One region of the Rhodococcus sp. MT28 genome, then DNA from elsewhere that is predicted to be linked to it. Evidence: riboswitches for the same ligand, from Rfam matches in the RefSeq annotation. Region 1 holds a riboswitch; each other region holds the start of a gene.

Region 1 (7,710 bases):
ATTTTCAATTGAGCGGCAGGTTCACAGAATCCACGATCAAGGCTCGAATGGCGTACCACGGCGCCCTGTCTCATGGAGTCGACTTCATCGCTCGTAACTCTGCGGGAAGTGCCGCCCTGAATTGGGCGCTGGCTGGTGAGCCGCGGCAGGCCACACACTGGTCCGAACTCGAACAGAAGCATCCAGACCCCGGCGGTTGGCTCGAACCTGTGGTCAAGATCGCCGGCCTGACAGCACGGGCGCTCACTGCTCTCGACACACTCGACTTCGACGACGCACGTCTCGCATTGACCGAACTCGGTCTTCCGTCCGACACCGAGGAACTGTGGGCATTCGTCGTCTATGCGCATTGCCAATTCGCCTTGACCTCCGGCGACCACACTGCGGCACTACTGTTGCTCCACAATGCGATCGAAGCACATTCCAAGCAGTACACGGCTACATCTTTCGCGCTTCCTCTGTTGCAATCCGCAGAGATCGATCTCTTGCTCGCTCTCGGACAGGGGAACAATGCCGTAGCACTGGCCAAGGAGATCATCGATCCTGCCGCCAATCCGTGGACGCTCACGTCGGTGGCGCGTTTACGTCAGCGGATCGGCCAGAACGAGGCCGCGGTGGCGCTGTGTCACCAGTTCGACTGGTCTGGCGTATCCTATCCGCGGGCACAGATGGAATCGCTTCTGGTGCAAGCGGTTGCACACTCCGAGCTGGGTGAGCCACGCCTCGCCTCTCAGGAGTGGTCCAGAGCGTGCAGCATCGCGGATCAGACCGGACTTCTACGTTCGTTCGCGACCATCGCATCGGCGGACGTCGAGAAACTCGAATCGATGGCCGAAACGAAATCGCGTGCACTCGCCGAGTTCTCGAAAAGGTCGCCTGCGGAATCATTTCCGGAATTCGTACATATCGTGGAGTTGACCGAACGCGAGCAGAAAGTCCTCTCACTCCTGGCGCTCGGCATGGGGTCGGCTGCGATGGCCGACAAACTGTACGTGTCCGTCAACACCGTCAAGACTCAACTGCGCACTCTCTACAAGAAGCTCGACGTACACAATCGAAACGAAGCGATCACGAGGGCACGCCAACTGCGCTTGCTGTAGTCCGGGGTCGGATCTGATTTCGGACTACATTCTGTAGGCATGAGCACCGATTCCTGCGTCTTCTGCAAGATCGTCGCGCTGACCGAGCCGGCGATTCTCGTTCACGAGAGCGAGACAACTCTCGCATTCCTCGATGCACGGCCGGTGAGTCGCGGACACACCCTGGTGGTCCCCAAGCGTCATGCAGAGAACCTCGATGCTCTCGAAAGTCACGAAGGCGCAGAGATGTTCCGCGTCGGCACGCTCATCGCCGGAGCTCTACGCCGCTGCGACATCGCCGCTGACGGAGTCAACTTTCTCGTCAACGACGGGCGTGCCGCGGGCCAAACCGTGTTCCACTCGCACCTGCACGTCGTCCCCCGCCATCGCGGCGACAAGGCGAAGTTCGCTGCTGGACTCCTCGCCAGGCGAGCCGTCGAGCTGGAGCAGGTGGGCGCGTCGATCCGAAGTCAGCTCACGGTCTGAAGGAATTCCGTCACCACTTCGCGATAGCGCTGCGGTTGATCGTCGTGGACCAGGTGGCCTGCATCGGCAATACATACGTACCGAGTTCCCGGCCTCTCGGCCATCTCTCGCATCTGTCCCTCGGGGGTGATGGTGAACTCTCCCTCGATCAGCAAGGTCGGCACCTCGATCGCCTTCCACTGATCCCAGAAATGCCTCGTGCCCCACTCCTCCGAGATGTCGCGGAAGGTCGACACGTCGCCGTGCAGGTACCACCCGTCGTCGCGGCGGTCGAAAGAGTCGAGAAAGTACTGGCCGGCGACGGGGCCGAAGAATTCCTTCATCGCCTCCTCGGAAGCAAACGGCTGCGGCCACGCCGAGATCATCTGCGCCCAGTCCGCAGCGGTGCGTCCACGAAAGTCCGGGGCCATGTCTTCGAGGACCAGCGCACAAACCTTTTCGGGATGCGCGGCGGCGAAGCACCACGCATGCAGAGCCCCCATCGAATGACCGATCACGATCATCGGCTCCTCGATGGACGCAACCGCCGATGTCAGGTCCTCGACGAATGCCTCGGTAGTCAGTGCCGCTGGCGCCGGCCTGCCGTGACCGGCAGCGTCAAAGGTGTAGACGTGGCCGAACTCGCGGATCCACGGCACCTGGCGTCGCCACGTTCGGGAGCTGCCCATGAGGCCGTGCAACAACAGAATCGGTTGTCCCGTTCCACCTTCGTCATGCAACACGAGTGTCACGGTACGCGGTGAAGGTGCGCGGGTAATGTCGCTTGCATGGCAGTCGTGAAGATCAATGCAATCGAGGTCCCCGAGGGCGCCGGCCCCGAACTGGAGAAGCGCTTCGCAGCACGCGCTCACGCAGTCGAGAACTCCCCGGGCTTTCTCGGATTCCAACTCCTCCGCCCCACCGCCGGTGAGAGCCGCTACTTCGTGGTGACTCAGTGGGAGTCCGAGCAGGCGTTCGCCGATTGGCGTGACGGCCCCGCCCGTGAAGCCCATTCCGGCGAGCGCGCGAAGCCCGTCGCTTCGGGTGCGTCGTTGCTCGAATTCGAAGTTGTCCTGGACGTCGCCGCAAAGAGCTGATCTCGAGCGATTGTGCCTGCCTTGGCGGGCACAATCGACGGTCATCTCGGCTTCACGCGTTGACACGGTGCGGGCTGTAGTGCAAAAGTTCGCATGTAAACGCGATGGTCCGACAGGAATCCGGTGAAAGCCCGGAGCGGTCGCGCCACTGTAATTCGAGGTGAAGTGCCTTTTTCGGCACGACAATTTCGACAGCCAGACACTTCGGCCATCGCATGGACCTAGGGGACGCGAAAATCCCAGGAGGCTTCGATGGCTCTCGCCTATTCTCCCGATACGTCGATCGATTCGACTCGTCTTGCTTTCCTCGCCGCTGCAGTAGTTCTGTTCGCGATGCTGGCTCTCTACCTGGTCGGATTCGACCAGGGCGCTATCTCTCGCACCGGCATGTACATGCATGAATTGATGCACGACGGTCGACACTTGATGGGCCTGCCGTGCCACTAGCCGACAATTTCACGAAGCTTCTCATTCGTGGTTTGTTGGCTGGTCTGATCGCAGGCATCCTTGCCGGCGGAGTTGCATTCGTGCTGGGTGAACCGCACGTCAACGCTGCCATTGCGATCGAAGAAGCCAACAGCGCCACCGGTGAGGTTTCCGGCGAAGCCGCTGGGCATTCGCACGGTGACGAAGAAGAACCACTGGTGAGCCGCGACGGGCAGCGCGCCGGGCTGTTCCTGGGCACGGCGCTTGCCGGACTGGCACTCGGGGCGATCTTCTCGGTCGTTGCCAATTACGCTCGACGACTCACCGGAATGTCCGGGCCTTTGTTGGCGATCACCATCGCCGTCGGTGGTTGGCTGGCTATCGAGGCTGTCCCCTTTTTCAAGTACCCGGCCAATCCGCCGGCCGTCGGAGATCCCGACACCATCAACCAGCGCACACTGCTGTGGCTGGCCGCCGTGATTCTCGGGCTGCTGTCCGTCACCGCGGCAGCAGCGGCGGCAAAGGCAGTTTCCGGGCACGAGTTCCTCAGCGTGCGCATCGCTGCTCCGGTGGCTGCGTTCCTGGTGATCGTCGCGATCGGTTACGTCTCGCTTCCCGGCATCAACGAGGTGGGCGAGGACTTCCCGGCAACTCTGCTGTGGGAGTTCCGACTTTCCTCGCTCGCTACGCAGGCGACGCTCTGGCTCGTACTCGGGTTGGCATTCGCCTTCCTTACCGAGCGCGCAACCAAGAACACCGAAGTAGCAAAGAAGTACGCCCTTCGCTGAACCTGCTGTGCGCCTTTATTAACCTCCCGCGGTTAATAAAGGCGCACAGCAGTTCCATTTCAGCTCAGATGATGCACTTCCTGCAGTCCGTACACCGGCGTCGGGATGCCCTCGTAGCGCGCCTTCAACTGCAATGCCAAGTACAGCGAGTAGTGGCGCGACTGATGCAGATTGCCTCCGTGGAACCACAGCGCTTCCTGCTGCGTCGGCTTCCACATGTTGCGCTGCTCGCCTTCCCACGGTCCCGGATCCTTGGTGGTGTTCGACCCCAGGCCCCACACCTTGCCGACCTTGTCGGCGGTGTCCTGACCGATCAGATCCGCCACCCAGCCGTTCATCGAGCCGTAGCCGGTCGCGTAGACCACCACGTCGGCAGGCAATTCCGTACCGTCTTCGAGAATCACGCTGTTCTCGGTCAGCTCACGAACATTGCCGTGCGCGAGCTTGATGTCTCCATTGGCAACCAGTTCGGCAGCGCCGACATCGATGTAGTAGCCCGAGCCACGGCGTAGGTACTTCATGAACAGGCCCGAACCGTCGTCGCCCCAGTCGTGCTCGAAGCCCGCCTTCTCGAGGCGATCGTAGAAATCCTTGTCGCGCTCACGGATTGCGTCGTACACCGGGATCTGGAACTCGTGCATGATCCGGTACGGCAGCGAACCGAACGTGAGGTCCGCCTTGTGTGTCGTCATGCCGGCGGCCAGTGCCCGCTCCGAGTACAGATCGCCCAAGCCCAAATCCATCAGCGAATCCGACTTCACGATGTGCGTCGAGCTGCGCTGCACCATCGTGACGTCGATACCGTTCTCCCACAGTGCGCCGCAGATGTCGTGCGAGGAGTTGTTGGCCCCGATCACGACGACCTTCTTGCCCACGTACTGATCCGGGCCGGGGTGCTTGCTCGAGTGGTGCTGATCGCCGAGGAACTTGTCCTGCCCGGGGAACGTCGGAACGTTGGCCTTCCCGGACATACCCGTCGCCATCACCAACTGCTTGGGACGCAACGTCAGCTTCTCGCCGTTGCGGTTGACCTCGACGGTCCATTCCTGGGTCTTCTCGTCGAACGACGCCGAGGTGCAGGTCGTGGAACTCCAGTACGGAACCTCCATGACCTTGGTGTACATCTCGAGCCAGTCGCCGATCTTGTCCTTGGGCGCGAACACCGGCCAGTTGTCGGGGAACGGCATGTATGGCAGGTGGTCGTACCAAACCGGATCGTGCAGGCACAGGGACTTGTAGCGTCCGCGCCACTGATCGCCGGGTCGCTCGTGGCTGTCGATCACGATGGCCGGTACTCCGAGTTGGCGCATCCGGGCACCGAGGGCGATGCCGCCTTGGCCGCCGCCGACGATCACGACGTAAGGCTGTGTGGTGTAACCGAGTTCGCGGTCTTCGATCTCCTTCTGCTCGGCCCACGTGATGCGGTTCGGGTCTGCCCCATGCTTGGCGCCGCGCGGACGACGAGTGCCCTTGCCTTCTTCGTGTCCCTTCAACTCCTGCAGCGACGTCAGCAGGGTCCAACCTTCATCTCCCTTCAAACGAAGGTGCCCGTGCGCGCGACCGGTTGCAGTCTCGAACTCGATCCAGGCTGACGTGACGCCGTCGGCCTCGTCGGGTGTCTCGGTCGTCCGAAATCCCGAAGGATCGGTGTCGTCGAGTCGCGCGGAGAGCATGTCGGCGATCTGCTCGCGACCTTCGACGGTCTTGATGTTCCAGGTGAACGACACCAGGTCTCGCCAGAAGCTGTCGAGTGCGAATTTGCCTGCCACACGCTCGATGTCACGAGCCGCGAGGGCCGACTCGAAATCCGCCAGCCAGGCGTCGACGCGCTCCTGAGGTGTCACCGCCGTCAACTTCACCTCGGGGGTGACTGCGGAATCGATGGTTTGCGTCATCACTTCTCCTTGTTTGTGAATGTGACACACAGCACATCCCATAAGTGGCCCCGGTCACAAGCGTTGCAGTCTGTTGCAATCAGTGGACGCGGTGCCGGCGTCCGATACCGGTTACCCGCACCGAGGTGCGGGCAACCGACTCACCCCTCAGCAGGCTTGAATCTGCCGAGTCCCAGCGACTGAAATCCCACGACGTAGAACAGCGTCCACAACACGGCCCAATCCACGAAACCCAGTGCATTGCCGTGCAATCCGTCGACAACTGCCGGCTCGTGAAGAATGTACTCTGCCGCAAAGCGGTAATAGAACAAGAATGTGACCACCGCGAGCGCAAACGTGAGCAGCGCGCGGATCGCCAGGTTGACCCCGTCCGCAAAGCCCGTGGGTTTGTTACCGAAGGCGTTGGCCCAGAAGATCATCCAGAATGCCCAGCACACCCCGAGCTGCGCCGGGAATTGATGGATCACACCGCCCAACTCGGCAACGGCATCGCTTCCCACCAGCGCCTTCACGACCGGAAGTGCCACGAAGTACAAGCCGGTTCCCACGGCGAAGTTACCGATCGTGGCTGCGAGCGCCGTCTTACCCCCGCCGCCGAACAGTCGCCACGGCCAGTTGTCGAGCGTCTGGCCAGTCAGGATCACGACCACCACGACGCAGTAGAACCACCCGAGCACGGTGTCGACGGTCATCAACGGATCCGTGGCGGACAGCGATACGGACGGCAGACCGAACACGAAGTACAGCGTCAGCGTCGGGACGGCGACAAACGCGATCTCACACAAACCCACCAACGGCTGCTTCATCCCCAGGGAAGTCCACGGCCGATGCTGCCAGTTCAGGACCACCATCACCCAGGTCCCGAAGCCGAAGAGTACGAACAGCGCACCCGCGAAATATCCGAGGCCGCCCTCACGATCGGCCGCGAAATCCGGGTACAAACTCCCCAAGCCGTTTGCCAGGAGCCACGTCACGACGACGGCGAAGACCGCGGTCGCGACCATGATCGCCAGGCCTTTCGCCGGCTGCGGGAGTCGGTCGAAGCCGGCGAACTCGCAGTTGAAGCCGATGAACACAACAAAAAGGATTGCCCAGAAAAGCGCCGCGTTGAACGGCAGAGGATAGAAACTCCAGGGACTGGTGGTCGGATCGGCCAGAAGGTACCAACTCGCAACCGCCAGCACGAGAACGATCACGAGGTTCGCGATCCCGAACCCGATCCAGCGGCGTGACGGTTGTCGGCTCGGCGTGGCCGGTTCCGTGGGTGTGTCGACTGTAGCGGTCATGTTCCCTCTCCCAGATTGTCTCGCAAGATGATTCGCGAAGTGGTGGCGCAACTATGGAGCCGTCGCGCGGGATACCGGGAGGGTTGCCGAGGGTTGCAACCGCTGCCCCATTCTGCGGAATTGCAACACGGTGCAACCCTTCCGCATTGTGGTCGCCGTCACATACAAATCACTCACCGGTTCCCAGGCAACCGGTTCACTGCTTACGAGGAGAAACTGCATGAGCATCACGGGCAAGGTAGTACTGGTCACCGGCGCCGGCCAAGGCATCGGACGCGGAATCGCTCTCCGCCTCGCCCACGACGGCGCCGACATCGCGTTGGTCGACCTCGACCAAACCAAGCTGGATGCGGTTGCCGACGAGATCAGACAGATCGGCCGTCGTGCAACGACGTTTGTCGCCGACGTCAGCGATCGCGCGCGGGTTCACGCAGCCGTCGAACATGCACACCAGGAATTGGGCGGATTCGACGTCATCGTCAACAACGCGGGAATCGCTCTCGTCGGCCCGATCTCCGACGCGACGCCGGAAGAGGTCTCCAAGATCTGGAGCGTCAACGTCGACGGCGTCCTGTGGGGAATTCAAGCTGCAGCAGCAAAGTTCCAAGCTCTGGGTCAGCGCGGAAAGATCATCAACGCGTCATCCATCGCCGGTCACGACGGGTTCGCCATGT
Region 2 (7,710 bases), on a different contig from region 1:
CCGGGCGCCGAGCAGCGGCGAGGCCATCACGAGCAGCACAGCCACGATTGTCACCGAGACTGCGACCGGACGCTTCATCACCCACGTGACGACGCGGCCCCAGAACTTGCGCGAGCGTTCCTCGCCGCGTTGCGCCGCATCCTTGCGCCATGTCAGGGCGTTGATGCGATGCCCCAGAATGGCAAGTAGCGCAGGCACAGCGGTCAGCGACAGGACGGCCGCGCTCAATACCGCAGCGATCGCGCCGAAGCCCAGAGACCGGATGACGGCCTGGGGGAATACGAGCATGCCGCTGAACGCACAGATCAGCAGTAGACCCGAGAACATGACGGTGCGACCCGCCGTCAGAACTGTCCGCTGAGCAGCCGCTCCCGGGTCCGAGCCCGAATTCAGTTCTTCACGGAACCGACCGACCACGAACAGTCCGTAGTCGATGGCCAGTCCCAACCCGAGAAGAGAAGCGACGTTGATCGAGAACGAGGACACATCGGTGATCAGCGTGAGGATTCGCAGAACCGCCAAAGCACTCAGGACACTGAGTACACCCACGAACACGGGCACGGCAGCAGCGACGATGCCGCCGAAGATGAAGACCAACAGCACCAGAGTGATCGGAATGGCGATGGCTTCGGCGACCACCAGGTCCTTCTCGAGCTTGGTGTTGAATGCGACGCCGACGACGGTGTTACCCGCGAATTGTGCCTCGGCACCTTCGACTTCGAGCTTCGGCAGGAGATCGGCGAAAGTGGCGGGCGTGACGCCCGAGTCCGGTGCCAACGTGATCGCGACGGCCGCCATGGATCCGTCGTTCGAGAGCAGGCTGGCCTTCGCTGCGGCGTCTGTTCCCCAATACGATTTCACCGAAGCGGTCGGCACTTCGGTTTTGAACTGGTCGACGGCGGCTGTCACTGCCGGCCCGATGTCGTCCAGAGTCTTGCCGTCCGTGGGCGAGTAGATCGCGATGATGTCCGGGGTCTGCGGTCCGAGATTGTCTTCGATGATGTCGGCGACCTTCGCGGAGTCGCTGCCCGGATCGATGAAGCCGCCCTGGCTGAGCTTGCCGAACACTCCGAGTCCCCACACCCCACTGATGAGAACTATCAGAACCGCGAGGCTCAGTACCCACCATTTCCGGGCGACGACGGTTTGGGCCCAGCGTGTCATGTATCAACTCCGGTGTGTGGGGGCGTCTGGCCAGATCGACTGTAGTGGGCGTTTGGTCTTGAATCGGAAACGTCATGCATACTGCTCGAAGCACTTGCAAGCCACGCGTGTGGGGGAAGCCGGTCCGAATCCGGCGCTGACCCGCAACGGTAGGTCGATTCTCGGTAGTCACCGAGTGTCGGCAAGCCCGATTACCCGCCGCGCGGTGTGCGACATCCATTCGTCGTGGTCTACGAAAAGGAAGTCCAGCAGGAGCTCTGGCCGAGGATCAGCGTGCGGGCGGAGTTGTCTGTCGGATCCTCATTCGTGGCTCAGAGCCCTTACGAGGTCCCCGTGTCACTTCAGTTCTCCCCGTCCCGCGCCGCCGCTGTTCTCATCGCGGTCGCCTTGGTTTCGGCAGGTTGTTCCAAAGGTCAGGAATCAGAGTCGGCGTCTGCTGCGGAATCCTTCGCACAGCCGGTGTCCGTGACCAACTGCGATCGCGAGATGACCTTCGATTCGCCGCCGCAGCGCATCGTGTCTTTGAACGGACACGTCACCGAAGCCCTCATCGAGATCGGCGCGGGTGATCGGATTGTCGGGCGGGCGTACAGCGACAACCCGCCAACTGCCGAGACCGCCGATGTATTCAACAAGATTCCCAGCCTCTCCGATACGTTCCCCAGCATGGAGCAGGTTCTCGACGTCGATCCGGACTTCGTGGTCGGAGGAATGACCAGTGCCTTCAACGAGAAGCAAGGCCGTTCCCGAGACGCTTTCGGCGAGCGCGGAATCAACACCTTCCTCTTCTCGGAATACTGTGGCACCGGGTTCCCCGACATCGGATTGCTCGAGAACGACTACACGCAACTCGGTCGAGTCCTGGGCGTCGAAGATTCCGCCCGCGAGGTCGCAGAGGAGATCAGCGATGGTCTCGATTCCGTCCGCGCTTCGGTCGGAGACGCGGCGCCGGTACCGACCTTCTTCTACGACAGCGGTGACCAGGTTCCGACGACCATCGGCGGAGTCGGCGTCGGTCAATTGGTCGCGGAATACTCCGGCGTCTCGAACATCTTCGCCGAAGGGACAAAGCCCTACATCGACGCATCGTGGGAAGCTGTTGCCGAGCGTGCACCCCAGGCGATCGTGGTCATCGACTACGGCGACAAGACAGCCGAGCAGAAGATCGACTTCCTCCGTGCCCAGCCGTTGATGGCGACCACCCCTGCTGTGCAGCAGAACCGGTTCGTCGTGGTTCCTCTCGCTGACCTGTTCGAGAGTTCACGGTTGGTGCGTTCGGCACAGACCATCGCAACAGCCTTCCATCCAGGCGCTGACGCGGCGAAGTGACCCGCACGCGTTACGGGTACGGCGCCCTGCTTGTCGGCTTGGCGGTCGCCTTGGCGATCGTCCTGGGGTTGGCCGTCTCCTTGGGATCGGTTCGCATTCCCGTCGGTGACGTCTGGGCGATAGTCGGAGCCCGTTTGGCGCCAGGGACTTTCGAGACGTGGTGGACCGCGGCGCGGGAGTCGATCGTGATCGACTCCCGCCTGCCACGTGCACTCACTGCCGCGGTGGTGGGTGCTTCGTTGGCGATGTCGGGCGCTGTTGCTCAGGCTGTCACACGGAATCCTCTTGCCGACCCGTATCTGCTCGGAGTTTCGTCGGGTGCGGGATTCATGGTGGTGCTCGTGTCGGTGCTGGGTTTCGGCGCCGGCCTCCTCGGGGTTTTCACGATTCCGGTCGCAGCATTCGTCGGGGCGATGATCCCGTTGTTTCTCGCACTGCTGATCGGCGGCCGGTATCCGCAGCCGACCGCGATCATTTTGGTGGGTGTCGCGCTCGCCCAGATATTCTCGGCGCTCATCACCTTTTGCATCCTGGTATTGGCCGATGATCGGCACGTGACGTCGGTGATGCACTGGATTGCCGGCGGATTCGGTGATGCACGATGGTCGACGCTGATCTTCCCGACGATCACACTGGCCGTCGTCGGCACAGCCCTTCTGTTCAGTTCGCGATGGATGGACGTTTTGCAGACCGGTGACGACGGGGCTGCTGCACTCGGTATGAACGTCCGACGGTTCCGTGTGTTGTCCTTGCTCGCGGTCTCCGTACTGGCGGGCGCAGCAGTCAGCGTTGCCGGTGGAATCGGTTTCATCGGTCTGCTGATCCCGCATCTGGCCGGCTTCATCGTCGGCACCAGAGCAATTCGACTGCTCCCTGCTGCAGCCCTGCTGGGCGCCGTCGCGATGGTTGCCGCGGATACCGCTGCGCGCTCGGTGGCACAATCCACTGAAGTTCCGGTCGGAGTGATCACGGCCCTCGTGGGTGCACCGATCTTCGTCTGGATGCTCTACCGGCAGTATCGGAGGCTCGAACAGTGACACAGGCCAGAACAGTGACACTCCCGAAAGACTCCGAAACTGCGCCCCTGCTCGAACTCGTCGAGACCCGGGCGCGGCTCGGAAATCGCGAAGTGTTGCGCGGCATCACTTTCGCAGTCAAGTCCGGTGAAATATTGGGCTTGGTCGGGCCGAACGGCAGTGGCAAGACGACGGCGCTGCGCTGCTGCTACAACGCTTTGACGCCGACAGGTGGCGCAGTTCTGATCGATCAAGTCGACTCGACGACGCTCTCGCGTAAGGACATCGCCCGAACTGTCTCGGCAAGTGTTCAAGAACCCACTGTCTCGGCAGGACTTTCGGTTCGTGAATCGATCGCGCTCGGACGAACTCCGCACCGCAGCTGGTTGGACCGAAGCACGGAGCGCGATACCACCATCGTGGACCGGTGCATCGAGCAGGTCGGTTTGGTCGAGCTTGCCGGACGAGACGTATCGACCCTGTCGGGTGGTGAGCGGCAACGTGTCTCGATAGCTCGCGCATTGGCTCAGGAGCCCAAGGTTCTGTTGTTGGACGAGCCGACCAATCATCTCGATCTTCGTCACCAGTTGATCGTGATGGAACTGCTTACCGAACTTGCGTCGGCGGGGCTCGCAGTTGTGGTCACGATGCACGATCTACGGTTGGCAGTCGAGTACTGCGACAACCTTGCCGTGCTCACCGAAGGTGAACTCCGCGCGTGTGGGTCTACGGTCGAGGTGTTGGACGAGCCGTTGTTGGCCGAGGTTTTCGGCATCAGGGCGCGAGTCGAACGCGGAGTACGTCCGCGGATGGAGATATTGGGGCTGGCATGACGGAATCGGTGGCCGGGATCTACGCCCGTATGGCAGTAGCTGTGCCGTTCTTCGACAACCTGAGCGCGTATCCGGATACGGTGCCCGCGGTGTTGATGACCGACCCCCAGTGGTTGGCAGCACGTGTCGCCGATACGGCAGAGCGATGGGGGAGTGCGGACAGTCGAGTGAACGGCACGTTGTGGTGGTACTCGGCCAGCTCGACGCTGACCGGCATTCCGATCGGAACCGGGATGGTCACCGGGTTCGCGGCCGATCCATCGTTGGACGGTGGGCGGATCTTCTTGCGTGACAACGGCTATCTGGGCGGTTTTGCTGCCGGATCGGTCATTCCGATCTCGCGGAGTGTGGCGGAGTTGGGCCACACGATGTTCCGCTCGCTCAATCCCGTGATCGAGGTACTCGCCGAGGTGTCCGGCGTTCGGCAGCAGGCGCTGTGGGCGATCACAACGGACTCCATCGCCAATCGCAGCCTCGATGCCGCCGGTAATGCGCGGGAGCGCGGAAGTGCATTTGCGGCCGGTCTGATCGAAGTTCTCCGCGGTGAGAACCCGGGCATTCCGGTCCCGCGTTTCGTGGACGTGGATCGCAGAGAATCTGCTGTGCGCGTAAGTAATCCATTGACGCCGGTGGCATTCGGGCGACGCAGATTCACGCAGCGGGCGTCGTGCTGCCTGATCTACGAGGTACCCGGTGAAGGCAAATGCACCAGTTGCCCGAAGCGCGCACCCGAAGATCGGGTGCGCGCCTTGGCCGCTCTGGTGTGACTGTGGGTGGGCGGATTCAGGTGTTATCGGATCAGTGAGCTGCGACCTTGGAACGGTCGAGTCCCAGCGCGTCGGTCATCGTGAAGAACAGGTCGGTCTGGTCCGTGAGACCGCTGACGTTGGCCGCATGCGGGCCGAAAGCTGCTACGCGCAACTGAGTTCCGGTGTGTCCTTCGGACTCGACGGCCGGATCCTCGGACGTTCCGTAGCTGATCGTCATCTCCGAGCCGTCCTTCGTGGTCAGCTTGCGGGTCAGTCCGGGGTAGACGATTTCCTGGGCGCGCTCGACCGGGATGTTCTGGTCCTTGGCGATGGTGGCGATGTCGTCGGCGCTGACATTGGTGACGATCTGGCTGGTGTGAGCGTGGTCGGCTGTGACGATGACCAGGGTTTCTCCGTCGGTCTTCGCAAATTCGAGTGCCTTCTGCACAGCTTCGTCGAGGTCGACGGTTTCACCGATCTGACCGCATGCGTTGGCTGCGTGATCCTGCTTGTCGATCGAGGCACCTTCGACCTGGAGGAAGAATCCGTTGTCGTTGACCTTCAGTAGGTCGATGGCCTTCTGAGTCATGTCCGCGAGCTTGGGTACGTCGGAGGTTCGCTTGGGGTTGTCGACGCAGGTTTCGGCGGGCTGCAGGTAACCGTCGCGGGTGGCGACGGATCCTTCCCAGCGGACGGGCATGTTGCCGTCGGCGAACAAGCCGAGCACGGGTGCATCCTGATCGGCCTTGCCGACCTCGTTCATCTCGGCGGCGTTCTTCACCAGCTGGTAGCCACGGGCGGCGGCCTGCTCATTGAGTGTCTTGCCCTGCCAGTCACCGGCTTTCGCAGTTTCGGCGAAGGACTTGGCGCCGCCGGCAAAGGTGACGTCGGCGCGGGTGTCGAGGAGTTGTTCGCTGATCGATCCCTTGCCGCCGTTCTCGAGGGCGTTCTCCGGGCAGGACTTGGACGTCGCCTCCGGTCCGTAGCACTTGCGGCCACTGACGTGCGCGACCTGCACTGCGGGGGTGGCGTCCTGCACCTCGGCGGTGGAGACGTTGCCGGTGGCCTTGCCGTTCGCCTTGGCGATCTCGAGGACGGTCGACTGGGCCTGCCCCTTGATGTCGACCGAAATCGCGCCGTTGTAGGTCTTGGTGCCGGTGGACCATGCCGATCCGCTGGCTGCGGAGTCGGTGACGTAGTCGGGCTTGCCGTCCTTGGTCAGTGCGTAGTGCGTGTACTGGCCGGTGATCGGCAGGGCGTCGAGGCCGGGGAAGCTGCCCGCAGCGCCTTCGGCGTAGTTGCGTGCGGCGGTGATCTCCGAGTCGCCCATGCCGTCCCCGATCAGGAGGATGACGTTCTTCGCGCCGGAGGCATTGACGGCGTCGCGCACTGCGGCCGACTGATCACCGTCGATGCGACGAGCGCCACCGTTCGAGGACAGTTCGCCGGTCGCGGCGCGATCGACGGTCGCGCCGTTCGAGCCGGTGGCCTCGTCGGCGCTGCTGCTGCAGCCGGCAGCGGCCAGAACGGCGACGGCGCCGGCGACGGCCGTCAACCTACGTGTGTTGCGCGAGAACGACATACGAGTAGTACTCCTGGAAACAGTATGGATGGAGATTATGAACGCCGCTAATGATCTGCGGCGAAAGTGAACGGAGTGCAGACATGCGTACATCTGAATGTGACGAGACGGTGAGGGTTGAGATTCGCTCTGTTGACTGTGGGTGAGTGACCTGTCAGACTGAATCTGCATCGAACATCAGTTCGATGCATGTGGTGCGTCTTCCCTTTCGGCATCCTCGAGCAGTCGGTCGTCCCTGACGGCCGACTCGATCAGGTGCGAGGTCAGTGTGGGTTGGGGAAATGGGCCGCCGACGTGGTCCGAGATGGAACGGGTGCTTTCCGGACGACCCGGCCGTGTGGAACATGAGGATTTGTTTCCGGGCGATGGAAGCGACAGCCCCGCCTGGTCAAGAAAGCGCGGCGAGTACCACGCGGGCGAGCTCACCCGTGGTGCCGGTGTAATTCCTTACGCAGAACTGCACGCTCACTCGGCCTTCAGTTTCCTCGACGGTGCATCACCGCCGGAAGAGCTGGTCGAGGAAGCAGTGCGTCTCGGGCTCGAAGCTATCGCCGTCACCGATCACGACGGCTTCTACGGCGTGGTGAGGTTTGCGGAAGCCGCACGTGAATGGGGAATGCGCACCGTGTTCGGGGCCGAGTTGTCTCTGGATTCGGTACCCAGAACCGGCACGGCAGATCCCGGTGGAACGCACCTCCTGGTACTTGCCCGTGGGCAGGAAGGGTATCGCCGGCTCTCGCGGGAGATCGCTGCCGCGCATCTGGCGGGCGGCGAGAAGGGCAAACTGCAGTACGACTACGACGTGCTGACCGAAGCGGCCGGTGGCCACTGGCAGATCCTGACCGGGTGCCGGAAAGGTCATGTGCGGCAAGCCTTGACGTCGGGTGGTCGCGAAGCAGCGGCGGATGCCTTGGGGGATCTGGTCGAGCGTTTCGGGGCGGAGCGAGTGTCGGTGGAACTCACTCATCATGGGTTGGCGGAGGACGACGAGCGCAATGCCGTTCTGGCCGAATTGGCGAGAGAGCATGGACTACGTA
Region 3 (7,710 bases), on a different contig from region 1:
ACGTCGACCAGCCACGCCACCCCCGCACCACTGCGGGCGCTCCCGATGGGTGCTGATCACTACCGCGCGCTCGTCCCCGAGTTGTTCGCACCCTCTCCTACTCCCCCGGAGCATTCCGAAGCCATCGTCATCGGGTCCGGATTCGGCGCAAGCGCCACCGCCCTCAGACTGGCGCAGAGCGGCACCCAGATCACCATCCTCGAACGCGGACTTCGCTGGCCCCACGATCCGCAACGGGAGATTCACACCTCCGACATGCTGGCCGACGGCCGCGGAGTCTTCCGGCGAACATCGTTCACCAACCTCACCGGACTCCCCGTGGCGTGCGACTACTTCAGCGGCGTCCTCGATGCCACCGACTACGAACACATCTCGGTCTGGCGCGGCGCTGCAGTCGGCGGTGGTTCCATCATCTTCACCGGCGTGATGATCGCGCCCGAGCGCCGATTCTTCGACGCAGTCTTCGGCAACTCCCTCGACTACGACGAGATGGCGTCCACCTGGTACCCCAAGGTGCGCCAGATGCTGCGTCTGAGCCCGTTGCCCGAAGACATTTACCAAACCCCGAATTTCGGCCACTCGCGTCGTTGGGATCAGGACGCTCGTCGTGCCGGATTCGATCCGCAGCGGATCGACGGGATCTGGAACTGGGACGTGGTGCGCTCAGAACTCGACGGCCGAACCCGAGCCTCGGCCACTGTCGGTGACAGCAACATGGGTAACTCCAACGGCGCGAAGTTCGACCTCACACAGAACTACATTCCCGCCGCCGAAGCCACCGGACGAGCTACCGTCTGTTACGGACATCAGGTGCTCGCGATCAGTCGCGAACGTGATGGACGCTACGTCGTCGACGTCGAATCGACGGATCCGACGGGTGGCGTTCTGGCCCGGAAGACTCTTACCTGTGACCGTCTGTTCCTCGCCGCCGGCTCGATCGGCACCTCCGAACTGCTGGTACGCGCCCAGGCGACGGGCGCGCTGCCGAACCTCAACGAACACGTCGGTAAGGGCTGGGGAACGAACGGCGACGCCGGGATGGTGCGCTCGTTCGGCTTCAGTGACGGCACTGCGCAAGCCGCACCGTCGGCATCACGCATCGTCGACGAGTCGGGAATGCCACTCTCCCTGGAAAATTGGTACGTCCCCGGCCTACCCGTCAACATCGGCATGCTCGGAACATTGGGGATGACCCTCGACTCGCAGCGCGCCGACTTCGCCTACGACGGCGGCTCCGATCGGGTGGTGCTGAACTGGCCGAAGAACGGCAACGACGCCACCGTCGAGGCACTACGCGCCGTCCAGAACAAGATGGCCTTCGCCGGCACCACGCTGCCGTCGGCATTGCCGTTCGCGAAGGACGTCAATTCCTCGTTCACCGCGCATCCCCTAGGCGGTGCGGTTCTGGGCAAGGCCACCGACGGTTACGGGCGAGTCAAGGGCTACGACGGCCTGTACGTGATGGACGGCGCTGCCATTCCGGGCAGCACCGGCACCGTCAATCCGTCACTGACCATCACTGCTCTGGCGGAGCGGAACATCGCTCAGATCATCAAGTCCGGCCGCTGACACACTTCAGCGCCCGGACCTGCCGGTGATTCTCGAGGTTTACTCCCCCTCGAGTTCGCCTTCGGTTTCGAGGTACACCTGACGCAAGCCGTCGAGTGTCTTCTGCTCGGGGTGCTCCCACATGTTGCGCTCGGCGGCTTCGAGGAGCCGCTCGGCGATTCCGTGCAAGGCCCACGGGTTGGACTGCGTCATGAACTTCTGGTTCTGCTCGTCCAGAACGTAGGTCTCGGCGAGCTTTTCGTACATCCAGTCCGCGACCACGTTTGTGGTGGCGTCGTACCCGAAGAGGTAGTCGACCGTGGCCGCCATCTCGAACGCACCCTTGTACCCGTGACGGCGCATCGCGTCGAGCCAGCGGGGATTGACCACGCGCGCCCGGAAGACACGTGCGGTCTCTTCCGAAAGTGTGCGTGTGCGAACCGATTCCGGTCGAGTGCTGTCGCCGATATATGCCTCGGGCGACTTTCCGGTCAGCGCGCGCACGGTGGCAACCATGCCGCCGTGGTACTGGAAGTAGTCGTCCGAATCGGCGATGTCGTGCTCACGCGTGTCGGTGTTCTTGGCCGCCACGTTGATTCGACGGTATGCACTGCGCATGTCGTCGGCTGCCGGGATTCCGTCGAGCCCACGGCCGTACGCGAAGCCGCCCCAGTTGGTGTACACCTCGGCGAGGTCGTCGTCACCGCGCCAGGTCTTGGAGTCGATGAGTTGCAGCAGGCCGGCGCCGTAGGTTCCGGGCTTCGAACCGAAGATGCGAGTGGTCGCACGCCTGGCATCGCCGTGCTCGGCAAGGTCGGCCTGCGCGTGGGCGCGCACGTAGTTCTGCTCGTCCGTCTCGTCCAATGCGGCGACCAACTGAACAGCGTCGTCGAGCAGTGCGAGCACGTGCGGGAACGCATCACGGAAGAATCCGGAGATGCGGACGGTGACGTCGATGCGCGGGCGGCCGAGCTCTTCGAGATCGATGACCTCGAGGTTGACCACGCGTCGGCTTGCTTCGTCCCAGACAGGGCGAACACCGAGGAGCGCGAACACTTCGGCGATGTCGTCGCCGGAGGTACGCATGGCGGCGGTACCCCACACGGACAGACCCACCGAGCGCGGGTACTCGCCGTGATCGGCGAGATATCGAGCGGCGAGCGACTCGGCCATCGCCTGACCGGTCTCCCACGCCAGTCGTGAGGGAACTGCCTTGGGATCGACGGAGTAGAAGTTACGACCGGTGGGAAGCACGTTGATCAGGCCGCGCAGCGGTGACCCACTCGGGCCGGCGGCGATGAAGCCGCCGTCGAGCGCGTGCAGGACCTGCTTGATCTCGTTGTTCGTCTGTCGGAGGCGTGGAATCACTTCGGTGGCCGCGAACTGAAGGATCTTCACGACGGTCTCGTCGTCGCTGAGTTGTTCTGCCGCAGCGGGGTTCCAGTCGGCGTCGTACATGCCGCGAACCAGAGCGTGCGCCTTTTCCTCGACGTCGTCGACACGGTTGCGGGACTCGTCGCCGTCTTCGCTGAGCCCGAGAGCTTCGCGCAGACCAGGGACGCTCTGTTCGCCGCCCCACATCTGACGGGCACGGAGCATGGCCAGGACCAGTTCGATTTCGGCGTCGCCCTCGGGTGCGCGGCCGAGAATGTGCAGGCCGTCGCGGATCTGGACGTCCTTGATCTCACACAGCCAACCGTCGACGTGCAGGAGCATGTCGTCGAACACGTCTTCTTCGGGACGCTCCGCGAGGCCGAGGTCGTGGTCCATCTTGGCTGCCCGCATCAGCGTCCAGATCTGCTGGCGAATGGCCGGCAGCTTGGACGGGTCCAGTGCGGAGATGTTGGAGTGCTCGTCGAGCAGTTGCTCGAGACGGGAGATGTCGCCGTAGCTTTCGGCGCGGGCCATCGGCGGGATCAGGTGATCGACGAGAGTCGCGTGGGCGCGACGCTTTGCCTGTGTTCCTTCACCCGGGTCGTTGACGAGGAACGGGTAGATCAGCGGCAGGTCGCCCAGGGCCGCGTCGGTGCCGCAGTTGCTCGACATGCCGAGTGTCTTGCCGGGCAACCATTCGAGGTTGCCGTGCTTGCCGAGGTGTACAACGGCGTCGGCGCCGAATCCGCCAGCATCAGGCGTCGCCGCGATCCAGCGGTAGGCCGCGAGGTAGTGATGGCTTGGCGGCAGATCCGGATCGTGGTAGATAGCGACGGGCTTTTCGCCGAATCCACGGGGCGGCTGGACCATGAGCACGATGTTGTTGAATCGCAGTGCCGCGATGACGATTTCGCCGTCCGGATCCTGCGAGCGGTCGACGTACAGCTCTCCGGGCGCTGCGCCCCAATGCTCTTCGACGCCGCTGCGCAGTTCCTCGGGCAGGGTGGCGAACCATTCGCGGTACTTCGCTGCCGAGATGCGGATCGGATTGCCCTCGAGCTGCTCGGCAGTGAGCCAGTCGGGATCCTGGCCGCCGGCCGCGATCAGGGCATGGATCAGCGCGTCGCCGTCCTTCGCCGCCAGGCCGGGAACTGCGTCCGGACCGTCGACCGGACCGAGATCGTAACCGGCAGAACGCATTTCGGTGAGCAGGTCGATTGCGCTCGCCGGAGTATCGAGACCGACGGCGTTGCCGATGCGGGCATGCTTGGTCGGGTACGCCGAGAGCATCAGAGCAACGCGACGCTCGGTGGTGGGAATGTGGCGCAGCTTGCCGTGACGGACCGCGATCCCGGCGACACGGGCAGCGCGCTCGACGTCGGGGACGTACGTGGACAGTCCGTCGGAGTCGATTTCCTTGAAGGAGAACGGGACGGTAATGATGCGGCCGTCGAATTCCGGCACCGCGACCTGGGTCGCGACGTCGAGAGGCGACAGTCCGTCGTCGTTCTCGTCCCAGGTGGCGCGGCTACTGGTCAGGCACAGGCCCTGCAGGATGGGGACGTCGAGCGCAGCGAGTGCGGCGACATCCCAGGCTTCGTCGTCGCCACCGGCGGACGCGGTCGCGGGCTTCGTGCCACCGGCAGCAAGAACTGTCACGACCATGGCGTCGGCGCGGCGGAGCGTGCTCAGAAGTTCGGCTTCTGCGGTTCGCAGAGATGCGCAGTAGATCGGCAGCGCGGTGCCACCGGCCTCGGCGACCGCGTCGCACAACGCCTGGATGTACCGGGTGTTTCCGGCCAAATGCTGGGCGCGGTAGTACAGAACTGCGATGACCGGACCGCTCGCCGAGTCGAGATCGGGCGCGAAATCAGCGATGCCCCAGGAAGGCAGGTGGGCCGGCGGTTCGAACCCGTGGCCGGTGAGCAGGACGGTGTCGGACAGGAAGTGGTGCAGCTGTGCCAGATTCTGTGCGCCACCCTCGGCCAGGTAGTTGTGAGCCTCGGCAGCGACACCGGCGGAAACCGTCGAGCACTCCATGAGGTCGGCGTCCGGCGCGTGCTCGCCGCCGAGAACGACTACGGGGAGTCCGGAGGCGAGGACCATGTCCAGGCCGTCTTCCCAGCTGCGACGGCTACCGAGGATACGAACGATCACGAGGTCGACGCCGTCGAGCAAGGGCGGCAAGTCCTCCGAGACCAGCAAGCGTGAGGGGTTGGCCCAGCGATAGGAGACGCCGTCGCCGGCTTCCTGGCTGGCGCGGGCGCTCAGCAGATCGGTGTCGGACGTGGAGAGCAGAAGAATCACGGGTGAAGCCTTCCTGGGGTTTCGCGCCCCGTGGCACAGATCTGTCATCGACGGCGGTTGAGGGTCTGACTCGTGTTTCCGAGCGGAAACACGTCCCGCTCGAGCAACACTCACAGTGGCGCGACCGCACCGGACTCTCACCGGTTTCCTCAACTGCCGTCACTGGTGGTGGTGATGCTACCGGTCCGCAGAAGGCACTCATGACAGGTCGTACCCTGGAGCCATGCCCACGGACCGTTCACAGCCAGACGCGTGCCCGGGTGCACTGCAAGTTCACCACGCCGCCGACGGCGCACTGGCACGCGTGCGCCTACCCGGCGGACTCCTCACCCCGGTCCAATTGCAGACGCTCGCCGACGCAGCGCGCGATCTCGGCAACGGGCAGATGGAACTCACCTCGAGGGGCAACGTACAACTGCGCTCGGTCTCGGACCCCGAAGCCTTCGCGGCGCGTATCGCTTCGGCCGGTCTGCTGCCGTCCGCGACGCACGAACGAGTGCGCAACATCCTCGCGTCCCCACTGTCCGGCCGTATCGGGGGCGTCGCCGACATTCGTGAACTGGTCCACCGTCTCGATTCGGCGATCCAAGCGGATCAAGCATTGGCAGATCTGCCAGGGCGAACCCTGTTCACCCTCGACGACGGGCGCGGAGACATCACCGGGCTACGGGGCGATTTCGGACTCCATGCGCGCAGCGCCACCGAGCATTCACTGGTGCTCGCCGGTCACCACACCACTCATCTCGTCCAGGCGGACGACGCCGTCGAATTGCTCCTCGAGGCGGCTCGATCATTCCTCGACGTCCGCGACAAGCACTGGCGCCTGGCCGAGGTTCCGGACGGAATCGAACGCACCCTCGAGCAGCTGGGTCTGAGCGCCGAGTCCACCGGTGCTGCGGACCTCACGCCGGATGCACGGCCTACTATCGGCTGGCTCGAGCAGCGCGACGGGACCGTAGCTCTGGGCGGCGGCCTGCGATTCGGACTGCTCGACGCTCGGCTGGCCGAGTTCCTCGCAGCCGTCGACAAGCCCGTCGTCGTGACACCGTGGCGATCGGTGCATATCTTCGACCTCGACGAATGGGCAGCCGAGCAGGTAGTCCGGGTGCTGGCACCCATGGGGTTGATCTTCGACGAGAACTCACCGTGGCTCGAGGTCACCGCCTGCACCGGAAGTCCGGGATGCGAGAAGTCGCTCGCCGATGTGCGCGCCGACGCGATCACCGCCGTCGAGCAGGCAGAACTTCCCGTTGTCGGGCGCCAGCACTGGGCCGGGTGCGACCGCAGTTGTGGACGTCCCCGCGGGGACGTAGCGGATGTGATCGCGACGGGTGACGGTTACCGGGTGAATCCGCCCGATCGGTGATGCCTCTATCGTGTGGCACATGATCGAGTACATCCGTGACGGCGCGGAAATCTATCGCCAGTCCTTTGCCACCATTCGGGCCGAAGCCGACCTGAGCCGTTTCCCGGCGGATGTCTCGCAAGCTGTAGTGCGCATGATTCATGCAAGTGGCCAGGTCGATCTCGTCGACGACGTCGCCTTCACACCCGGTGTCGTCTCGGCTGCGCGCGCAGCTCTGCGCGACGGCGCGCCGATTTTCTGCGACGCCCAGATGGTGGCTGCCGGCATCACGCGCAAGCGTCTGCCCGCCGGCAACGACGTCATCTGCACCCTCGGCGATCCGCGGGTTCCCGTGCTGGCGTCGACCATCGACAACACTCGCTCGGCGGCTGCTCTCGAACTGTGGGGAGCCAAGCTCGAGGGCGCTGTTGTCGCGATCGGAAACGCACCCACCGCACTGTTCCATCTCCTGAACCTCATCGAAGCCGGCGCACCCCGTCCGGCCGCCATCGTCGGAGGTCCGGTCGGCTTCATCGGCGCTGCCGAGTCGAAGGAAGCCCTCATCGAACACGCCAGCGGGATCGATCATCTCGTTCTCCGCGGCCGACGCGGCGGCAGCGCGATCACCGCGGCCGTCGTCAATGCGATTGCGAGCGAAGTCGAATGAGTGCAGGCAAGCTCTGGGGTGTCGGTATCGGCCCCGGCGATCCCGAATTAGTGACCGTCAAGGCAGCCCGCGTCATCGGCGAGGCCGATGTGGTTGCGTTCCACTCCGCGCGGCACGGCAAGAGCATCTCCCGCGGAGTTGCAGCGCCGTACATGCGCGAAGGACAGATCGAAGAACACCTCGTCTACCCCGTGACCACCGAGACCGTTGATCATCCCGGCGGATACCAGGGCGCGATGGACGAGTTCTACGAAGCAGCTGCCGAACGGCTGGCAGTTCACCTCGCGGCCGGTCGAACCGTCGCGTTGCTCGCCGCCGGCGATCCGCTCTTCTACAGCTCCTACATGCACATGCACAAGAGACTGGCCGATCGCTTCGACGCCGAAGTGATTCCCGGCGTCACCTCCGTCAGCGCGGCATCTGCTGCACTCGGAAAGCCGCTGGTCGAGGGTGAAGAGATCCTCACGAT
Region 4 (7,710 bases), on a different contig from region 1:
ACGTCGTCCCCGCCATCACTCGCTCGCGAGAATGACGGCGTCCGTCTGACGGCCTGCCTGTGCGGGCCGTCAGACGGACGCAGAATCAGGCGTGCGTGCCGCCGTCGATCCGGATCTCCGTGCCCGTGATGAAGGCACCATCGTCGGATGCCAACATCGCGATAACTCCCGCAACACTTTCCGGCCCGGCCATGGGGGCACCACCGGACTCCAGATCAGTGCTCAGAATCGGTGACAACTTGCCGAAGAGCGACCAGTCGGTGTCTTCCGGCAAGTACGACGCCGTAGTATCGGTGATTCCGCTCTTCACACTGCCCGGAGCCACCGCGACGGCACGCAGACCCTGCTTGCCGTATTCGAGAGCCAGTGCGTGAGTGAAGGACTGGATTCCTCCCTTACTTGCGGCATACGCGGCCATGTACGGGTGCGCGAAGGCAGCGGAGGTGGAACTGAAATTCACCACGACTGCGTTGCCGGTGGCAAGGAGAGCCGGCAGTGCCTGGCGCGTGACGAGGAAAGTGCCCGTCAAATTCACGGAGAGCACCTGATTCCACAGGTCCAGCGAGGTCTCGTGGGTGTGCCCACCACGCAGTATCCCGGCGGCGTTGACCAGTACGTCCAATCCCCCGAGAGACGAAATCGCCTGACCCACAACCTTGATGACGGAACCCTCGTCACCGATATCGACGACGACGGTGTCGAGGCGATCCTCCGTCGAAGCATGTTCTGCCGATTTCCGGGTGTTCGCCAAACCCTGCTCGGAGATGTCGGCAGCGACCACGCGGCCACCTTCGGCGAGCAACCGCAGCGCGGTGGCCTGCCCGATTCCAGATCCTGCGCCGGTGACGAGAATACGACGACCTTCGAAACGATTCATTGCTGTGTACCTTTCACGAAAACGAGTTGGTTGGCATTCCAGGCTCGGTGGCGCCGACACTCACAACTCACCCGCGAGAAACCTCAGGTACGGGAAATGCGCAGCACTGCAACAGGTGTGGCACTGCGAAATCTCGGCGAGGCAATGCTCGCCGAAGTAGCGAATGTCAGACGGATCCGGCCGGTGCGGCCAAGGCTCTTTCGATCCAGACAAGACCGGACGGGCGGCGGTCGATCGCCTTACGCCCACGTCGGAAAGTCGCTACGCCGAATCGGGCCGTGCGCAGTGCACGGCCGGAAGCGAGAGAACAGCGGCGTATGGACATCACAGGCACGGTAGCAGCGCCGGCACCACTCACTCAACCGCGTCGTTTCGAGACCCGAATCATTCAGGTAATCAAATGTCACTTCTGGACAACTCGCTCGACTTAGGCAGCACTAACCTGGTGGCATCCCGAAAACCCGATCCAGGAGCACAGTCGATGACACATGCAGACGCCTCGCGCACAACAACTCCCCCGACGACCGTCCTACGGACCGCTGACCACAATCGCGGACTCAACGACGTTCTCGCGATCGTCGAAGCAATGGAGCGACCGAGCGATCACCTGCTGCGGATCACGGCTCGTTTGACGGAGTCGACCGACGATCCGACCTGGTCACGCCCGAATGTGACCGTACGCATGAATCTCGGGCCGGCCTTCGACGACGCTTCGCGCGTGTACACGGTGCGTTCCTACGATTCAGCGAGCGGATCGATCGTCGTCGATGTGGTCCGCCACGGACAGACCAGTCCGATGATGAGGTGGGCAGCAGCGTTGGCCGTCGGTGACACCTTCGGCCTCACCGGTCCGCGGCCACACTTCTTGATCCCTGATGTTCCTGGTCGACGTATCGCACTTTTTCTGGACGGCACCGCAATACCCGCATTGCACTCGATCATCGAGCAGTTACCTACCGACGTCGTCGGAATCGGCTGGGTCACAACAGATGACGAGGTCGCCTTCGCCGAACTGCCCACCCTCCCCGGCCTGGAGCTTCACCGCGTGAGCGCAGATCCGGCCGAGCCCGACGGCCCACTGGCGGTACGAGCACGCGAGCTCGCCAATCCCGCGAGCTACGTCGTGTGGGGCGCCGGTGAACGCAACGAGATGCGCGCAATCCGGAAGCACTTTCGATCGACCGTCGGACTCGACAAAAACGACGTCGCGATATTCGGATATTGGAAGGAGGGCGTCAGCAACACCGAAATCGACCTCCGTCGACGCGAGAACTACGAGCGCATCCTCGCCGACGGCGGAACCCTCACCGACATCGACGACCTGGCCATCGAGATCTGATTGCCTCACACCAGCCGACCTGACCGGCGGTGCACTGCGGTGATAAGTTCCTCTGTGCCAGCGGACCTCCACACAGGGGGTCAGGGAATCCGGTGTGAATCCGGAACTGACGCGCAGCGGTGAGGGTGACCGCCCGGGCTTACGCCACTGGATGAGAATCTGGGAAGGCGCTCGGGTGGGGCGATCTCGAGTCCGAATACCGGCTGGCAGCAGGGGTCAACAGGCGCCTGTTCACACGGTAACGGGCTCCGCGAACGAGCCCCTGCGAGAACGAGATTCCATGCGTCTGTCCAGACTTCGCCTACCCGCCGCCGCCGTCGCTGCCCTGTTGAGCGCGTCGTTGGTTGCCTGCTCCTCCGACGACAGTGCTGCCCGACAATCCAACTCTTCCGAACAATCGCGCGTGACAGTCCAGAACTGTGGCCGAGACGTCACGGTGGAGCGACCGATCGAACGGGCAATCGCGGTAAATCAACCTGCAGCAGAGATGCTGTTCGCGCTGGGAGTGCAGGACCGGATGGCCGGGTACGCCATGAGCGATGACGATGTCCTCCCCGAACTGCGCGAGGCGCGTGGTCAGGTCCAGGCGTTCGACACCGAGTTCCCGTCATTCGAAAGTGTCCTCGAACGCGAACCGGACATGGTCTTAACGACGTTCAACTACACGTTCACCTCGGAGGGCATCGCCGACCGGATCAAGTTCACCGACCTCGGTGTCGCGACATATCAGTCACCCAGCGAGTGCACCGGTCAGGATGCCGAGCAGAGCAAGGCCCTCACGCTCGACGACTTGTACGACGAAATCGACGAAGTGGCAACACTGTTCGATGTCAAGAACAAAGGTGTCGAGCTCACCGAGAGTTTGAAGGATCGCGCGGCCACCGCCACGGCGGCACTGGGAGCTGAGAACGTGACGCTGGCGTGGTGGTACGCAGCCACGAAGACTCCGTACTTCGCCGGGTGCTGCGGTGCACCGGGAATCATGACCGACGCGGTGGGTGCGAAGAACGCCTTCGACGACAACAAGCAGTACTGGCCCGAAATCGGTTGGGAGAGTGTCCTCGATCGAGACCCGACCGTGCTGGTGCTCGCAGATCTCGACCGCGGTGGAGACGGCGACAGTGCCGCAGACAAGATCGCGTTCCTCGAATCGGACCCGGTCGCCAGCAAGCTCACCGCAGTGAAGAACAAGCGTTACATCATCCTCGAAGGAACGACGATGGATCCCTCGATCCGCAATGTCGGTGGCATCGAACAGCTCTCCGACGGGCTGCGCCAGTTGGGTGTGGTCTAGATGTCCGCGCAGATCAGTGAACTGGTGCGTCGGTGGGACGACCAGCAGGCGGCATACATCGCCGACCGTGAGAAGCGCTTCGACGTGATTCTCGACGTCCTCGAATTGCAGCACGCGCACGCCCCGTTCACGGTTGTCGACCTGGCCTGCGGGCCGGGTTCACTGAGCGCCCGGATTCTCGAAAAGTTCGAGCATGCGAGCGTTGTGGGGATCGATTACGACCCGATGCTGCTGGAGCTCGCCCGCCAGTCGTCGACGCGTTTCGGTGACCGACTGCAGCTGATCGACGCAGATCTGGCGGGAGCCGATTGGCCGAATTCGGTGGCTGCGCCGGTTCAGGCGATAGTGTCGACAACCGCGCTGCACTGGTTGCAACCGCAGCAGCTCGTCGAGGTGTACCGGCAGTGCCGCGAACTGCTGAGTCCGGACGGAGTCCTGCTCAACGGTGATCACTTTCGTTTCGACAGCCGCTTCCCTGTCATCGGGCGATGGGCGAAGGCTCACGACGAGCAGACGCAACGCTCCGCCTTTGCTGCCGGTGCTCCCGAGTGGGAGAGCTGGTGGGAGGAGTTGCGGGCAACTCCCGGCATCGGACCAATGACCGACGAGCGAGAGCGCAGATTCGCCGGACGTGACGCCACTGCGCCCACGGCCGTCGACTTCCAGTTGGCGGCGCTCGCGCAAGCAGGTTTTCGGGAGTCGGGGACGGTCTGGCAACTGTTCGACGACTACGTGGTCTACGGCGTGAGATGACGACAAGAGTTCGGCTGCGTGACAACCCGACGACCGTCACCCTGCTGTGGATGATCGGTGTTGTCACGCTGGCCGGATCGGCTGCCGTGGCAATCACGTTGGGGCCGGCCGGTCTGTCGGTCGGTGAGGTGGCTTCGATCGTCGTCGGCCATCTCGGCGGTACCGCGGCGGACGTCACCCCTATCCGTGACGGCATCGTCTGGGACCTCCGTCTGCCGCGTACCCTGCTCGCCGCGCTCTGCGGTGCCGGTCTCGGGTTGTGCGGTGCGATCATGCAGTCGCTGCTTCGCAATCCGCTGGCCGATCCGTTTGTCCTCGGTATCTCGTCCGGCGCCTCGACCGGTGCCGTACTGATCGTGATCCTCGGAGTCGGGTCGGGAGTAGTCGGCCTGTCGAGCGGCGCCTTCATCGGCGCGGTGATCTCCTTCGCCCTTGTGTTGCTGCTCGCCCATGCGGCCGGCGGCACGCCGGATCGGGTGATCCTGGCCGGTGTCGCCGCGACCCAACTGTTCTCCGCGCTCACCTCGTTCATCGTCATCACCTCGGCCGATCCCGAGCAGACCCGCGGCGTGATGTTCTGGCTCCTGGGTTCACTCGGCGGCGCCGACTGGCTCGACGTCGCACTCTGCGCTGCGGTGGTCGCAGTCGGCCTCGTGGTCTGTCTGACTCACTCCCGCGCACTCGACGCCTTTGCCTTCGGCGAGGACGCGGCGTCGTCGCTGGGGGTGAACGTGTGGCGGGTGCGTGTGACCCTGTTGTTGGCAACAGCCTTGATGACCGCGGTGATCGTGAGCGTCGCAGGCGCCATCGGCTTCGTGGGCCTGGTCCTCCCGCACGCGGCGCGGGCTCTCGTCGGTTCGAACCACCGCCGACTCCTGCCCGCGTCCGCACTGATCGGCTCCATCTTCCTTGTCTGGGTCGACGCTGTGGCACGCACAGCCATTGCGCCGCAGGAACTCCCGGCCGGTGTGGTGACCGCGCTGGTCGGTGTGCCTGCGTTTGCCGTCATCCTCTGGAGACGGAAGGCCAGGCCATGACACTCGAAGCTACCGGCGTCAGTTGGCGGGTCGGCGGGGCGCTCATAGTCGACGACCTCGACGTCTCGCCTACAACCGGAAGTACGGTGGGGCTTCTCGGCCCCAACGGTTCGGGGAAATCGACGCTGCTGAAACTGCTTGCCGGGCACAATCGTCCGACGTCCGGTGTCGTGACCCTGGACCGAACCCCGTTGTCCGACTGGAAACGCCGCGACGTCGCGCGTCGGATCGCGACCGTTGATCAGCACAGCAACACCGAGATCGATCTGACGGTCGCGGAGGTAGTCGAACTCGGACGCACACCGCACCGCGGACTGTGGGGTGGGCAGTCGGATTCCGATCGCGACGCCGTTCGGGCAGCGATCGAACACACCGACCTCGCCGGCATGCTGGACCGGTCGTGGCACACCCTGTCCGGCGGGGAGCGCCAACGCGTCCAGATCGCGCGCGCCCTCGCTCAGGAACCTCACGAGTTGCTACTCGACGAGCCGACCAATCACCTGGACATCAACCATCAACTCGAATTGCTCGCGCTCGTGCGACGCCTCCCCACCACCACGATCATGGCATTGCACGATCTGAATCTGGCCGCCATGTTCTGCGATTCGATAGTGATGCTGAACCGGGGATCCATCGTTGCCCACGGAAGCCCGACCGAGGTCCTCACCGCTGACCTGATAGCCGAGGTCTACCAGGTCGACGCCGAGGTTCGCCTGGACGGTCCCGGCGGAGTACCTACCGTGCGATACCTTCCGCCCGGCTCGCACTAGACGCACTCGGAACTGTCATTCACGCGAGAGCATCGCCACTGCTTCGCGTTCGAGGTCGACGTACGGTTCACCACTGACGTCGATGGCCACCCGGTTGAGCGTTCCACCCGTGAACGCCCACGGTGACGTACCCGGGTAGTCGTCGGTTACGGGCTCCCCGCTGTCACGGCCTGCGTTGAGCCCTTCGCCGCCACCGATGCTGAACTTGCCTGGCTGAGTGCGGATTCTGCCCTCACCGACTTTCCGATCGCCGTAGTAGAGGCCGAGCACCCCGTGCGCAGTGCCCGGCGGATCCTCGCCTTCCTTCTCGAAAGTTGCTGCCAAGATTATATTTTCGCCGATCGGAAGGTCTTCGGTGGCATCGATCTTCTGCTGTTCACTGCCGAGGAAGTTGTACACGTAATGCAGGCGGTTGTCCTTGACGTACAGCGAATGACCACCGAACCTGCCGCCATGCGAGAAAAGCACACCGGTCGCACCTGGCTCGGCCAAATCGACAACTGCCCCGATCGAGAATGAACGATTACGAAGGTTGACAGCGACGGCTTCCGGTACCTCGGCTCCGCCCGGGCGGTAGACATACCGGTTTCGCGGCGGGGCCAACTGAGGGCGAGGCGTGGTGAGAAGTTCGACACCGGACCGATCGTCCAGTGGCAGAGCTTGATTGGCACCGGCCTCGTGGAACCACAACCCCACCAGCTCTGCCAGCCTGCCGGGTTCTTCATCCGCAAGGTTCCGGAGCTCGGCTCGGTCCAACTCTGTGTGGTAGAGCTCCCAGGTGTCTTCCGAGAAATGGCCCCACCCGCTCAGAGTCGGGTGCGTGGTGACGGCCTTCCAGCCGTCATGCCAAATTCCTCGTCCTCCGAGCATCGAATAGAACTGGGTGTGCTTGGCGGTGGGGATGTTGCCGGCATCGAAGCTGTACCGCATGCTCACGCCTTGAATCGGGTGCTGGGTGTACCCCTTCACCGTGTCAGGCAAGTCGACGCCGACGCAGTCGAGCAGAGTCGGGACGACGTCGATGGCGTGATGGTACTGATCTCGAATCTCGCCACGGGCATCGATGCCCTCCGGCCACGAGATGATGCATGGGTCGCAGGTTCCACCGTTGAACGAGTACCGCTTCCACATCTTGAAGGGCGTGTTGAACGCCATCGCCCACCCGTTGGGATAGTGGTTGTACGTCTCGGTGCTGCCCAACTCGTCCAGCTTCGCCAGGTTCTCGGCTAGGTCGTCGGGTACGCCGTTCGCAATCTTGTTCTCGTTGACAGACCCGTCGGGTCCGCCCTCACCGCTGGCACCGTTGTCGGAGACCACCACGATGATCGTGTTGTCGAGCTGCTCGATTTCTTCGAGGTATCCGAGCAGGCGTCCGATCTGATCGTCACAGTGCGAGAGGAAGCCCGCGTACACCTCCGCCATCCGTGAGAACAGTCGCTGCTCGTCAGCGGAGAGAGTGTCCCAGGGGCGGGTGAAATCCAGCGGCGGGAACGGTTCGCCGTCGGGCCCGGTGCGGGTCTCAGGAGTGCCTATCGGGTTGAGTGAGGGCAGGGTCGTGTCTTTCGGGACAAGTCCCATTTCCTTCTGCCTGGCCAGAATCTCGTCCCGCATGGCTTCGTACCCTGCGTCGAACCTGCCTG

What was found. A riboswitch is a leader RNA that binds a small molecule or an ion and turns the genes downstream of it on or off. The one in region 1 is predicted to bind cobalamin.
Region 2: it holds a riboswitch for cobalamin, as region 1 does, so the genes downstream of both, AC1Q6C_RS20380 (ABC transporter substrate-binding protein) here and AC1Q6C_RS23205 (CbtB domain-containing protein) in region 1, are expected to answer to the same signal.
Region 3: it holds a riboswitch for cobalamin, as region 1 does, so the genes downstream of both, AC1Q6C_RS15785 (cobaltochelatase subunit CobN) here and AC1Q6C_RS23205 (CbtB domain-containing protein) in region 1, are expected to answer to the same signal.
Region 4: it holds a riboswitch for cobalamin, as region 1 does, so the genes downstream of both, AC1Q6C_RS30295 (ABC transporter substrate-binding protein) here and AC1Q6C_RS23205 (CbtB domain-containing protein) in region 1, are expected to answer to the same signal.

The regions. Positions count from the first base shown of each region.
Region 1 is NZ_JBXAFD010000006.1:146,936-154,645, reverse strand. It holds gene AC1Q6C_RS23225 (helix-turn-helix transcriptional regulator) at 1-1,100, shown strand, start outside; gene AC1Q6C_RS23220 (HIT family protein) at 1,140-1,565, shown strand; gene AC1Q6C_RS23215 (alpha/beta fold hydrolase) at 1,550-2,287, opposite strand; gene mhuD (mycobilin-forming heme oxygenase MhuD) at 2,333-2,641, shown strand; cobalamin riboswitch at 2,730-2,868, shown strand; gene AC1Q6C_RS23205 (CbtB domain-containing protein) at 2,894-3,088, shown strand; gene AC1Q6C_RS23200 (CbtA family protein) at 3,079-3,855, shown strand; gene AC1Q6C_RS23195 (flavin-containing monooxygenase) at 3,915-5,750, opposite strand; gene AC1Q6C_RS23190 (hypothetical protein) at 5,891-7,036, opposite strand; gene AC1Q6C_RS23185 (acetoin reductase) at 7,257-7,710, shown strand, end outside.
Region 2 is NZ_JBXAFD010000005.1:128,014-135,723, forward strand. It holds gene AC1Q6C_RS20375 (MMPL family transporter) at 1-1,164, opposite strand, end outside; cobalamin riboswitch at 1,236-1,381, shown strand; gene AC1Q6C_RS20380 (ABC transporter substrate-binding protein) at 1,498-2,493, shown strand; gene AC1Q6C_RS20385 (FecCD family ABC transporter permease) at 2,490-3,530, shown strand; gene AC1Q6C_RS20390 (ABC transporter ATP-binding protein) at 3,527-4,342, shown strand; gene AC1Q6C_RS20395 ((2Fe-2S)-binding protein) at 4,339-5,109, shown strand; gene phoA (alkaline phosphatase) at 5,141-6,673, opposite strand; gene AC1Q6C_RS20405 (error-prone DNA polymerase) at 6,942-7,710, shown strand, end outside.
Region 3 is NZ_JBXAFD010000003.1:686,053-693,762, forward strand. It holds gene AC1Q6C_RS15780 (GMC oxidoreductase) at 1-1,569, shown strand, start outside; gene AC1Q6C_RS15785 (cobaltochelatase subunit CobN) at 1,609-5,229, opposite strand; cobalamin riboswitch at 5,269-5,401, opposite strand; gene cobG (precorrin-3B synthase) at 5,453-6,595, shown strand; gene AC1Q6C_RS15795 (precorrin-8X methylmutase) at 6,615-7,241, shown strand; gene cobJ (precorrin-3B C(17)-methyltransferase) at 7,238-7,710, shown strand, end outside.
Region 4 is NZ_JBXAFD010000016.1:45,038-52,747, reverse strand. It holds gene AC1Q6C_RS30315 (DUF1254 domain-containing protein) at 1-35, shown strand, start outside; gene AC1Q6C_RS30310 (SDR family NAD(P)-dependent oxidoreductase) at 86-877, opposite strand; gene AC1Q6C_RS30305 (hypothetical protein) at 1,044-1,202, opposite strand; gene AC1Q6C_RS30300 (siderophore-interacting protein) at 1,359-2,216, shown strand; cobalamin riboswitch at 2,258-2,438, shown strand; gene AC1Q6C_RS30295 (ABC transporter substrate-binding protein) at 2,497-3,510, shown strand; gene AC1Q6C_RS30290 (class I SAM-dependent methyltransferase) at 3,511-4,263, shown strand; gene AC1Q6C_RS30285 (FecCD family ABC transporter permease) at 4,260-5,300, shown strand; gene AC1Q6C_RS30280 (ABC transporter ATP-binding protein) at 5,297-6,070, shown strand; gene AC1Q6C_RS30275 (arylsulfatase) at 6,086-7,710, opposite strand, start outside.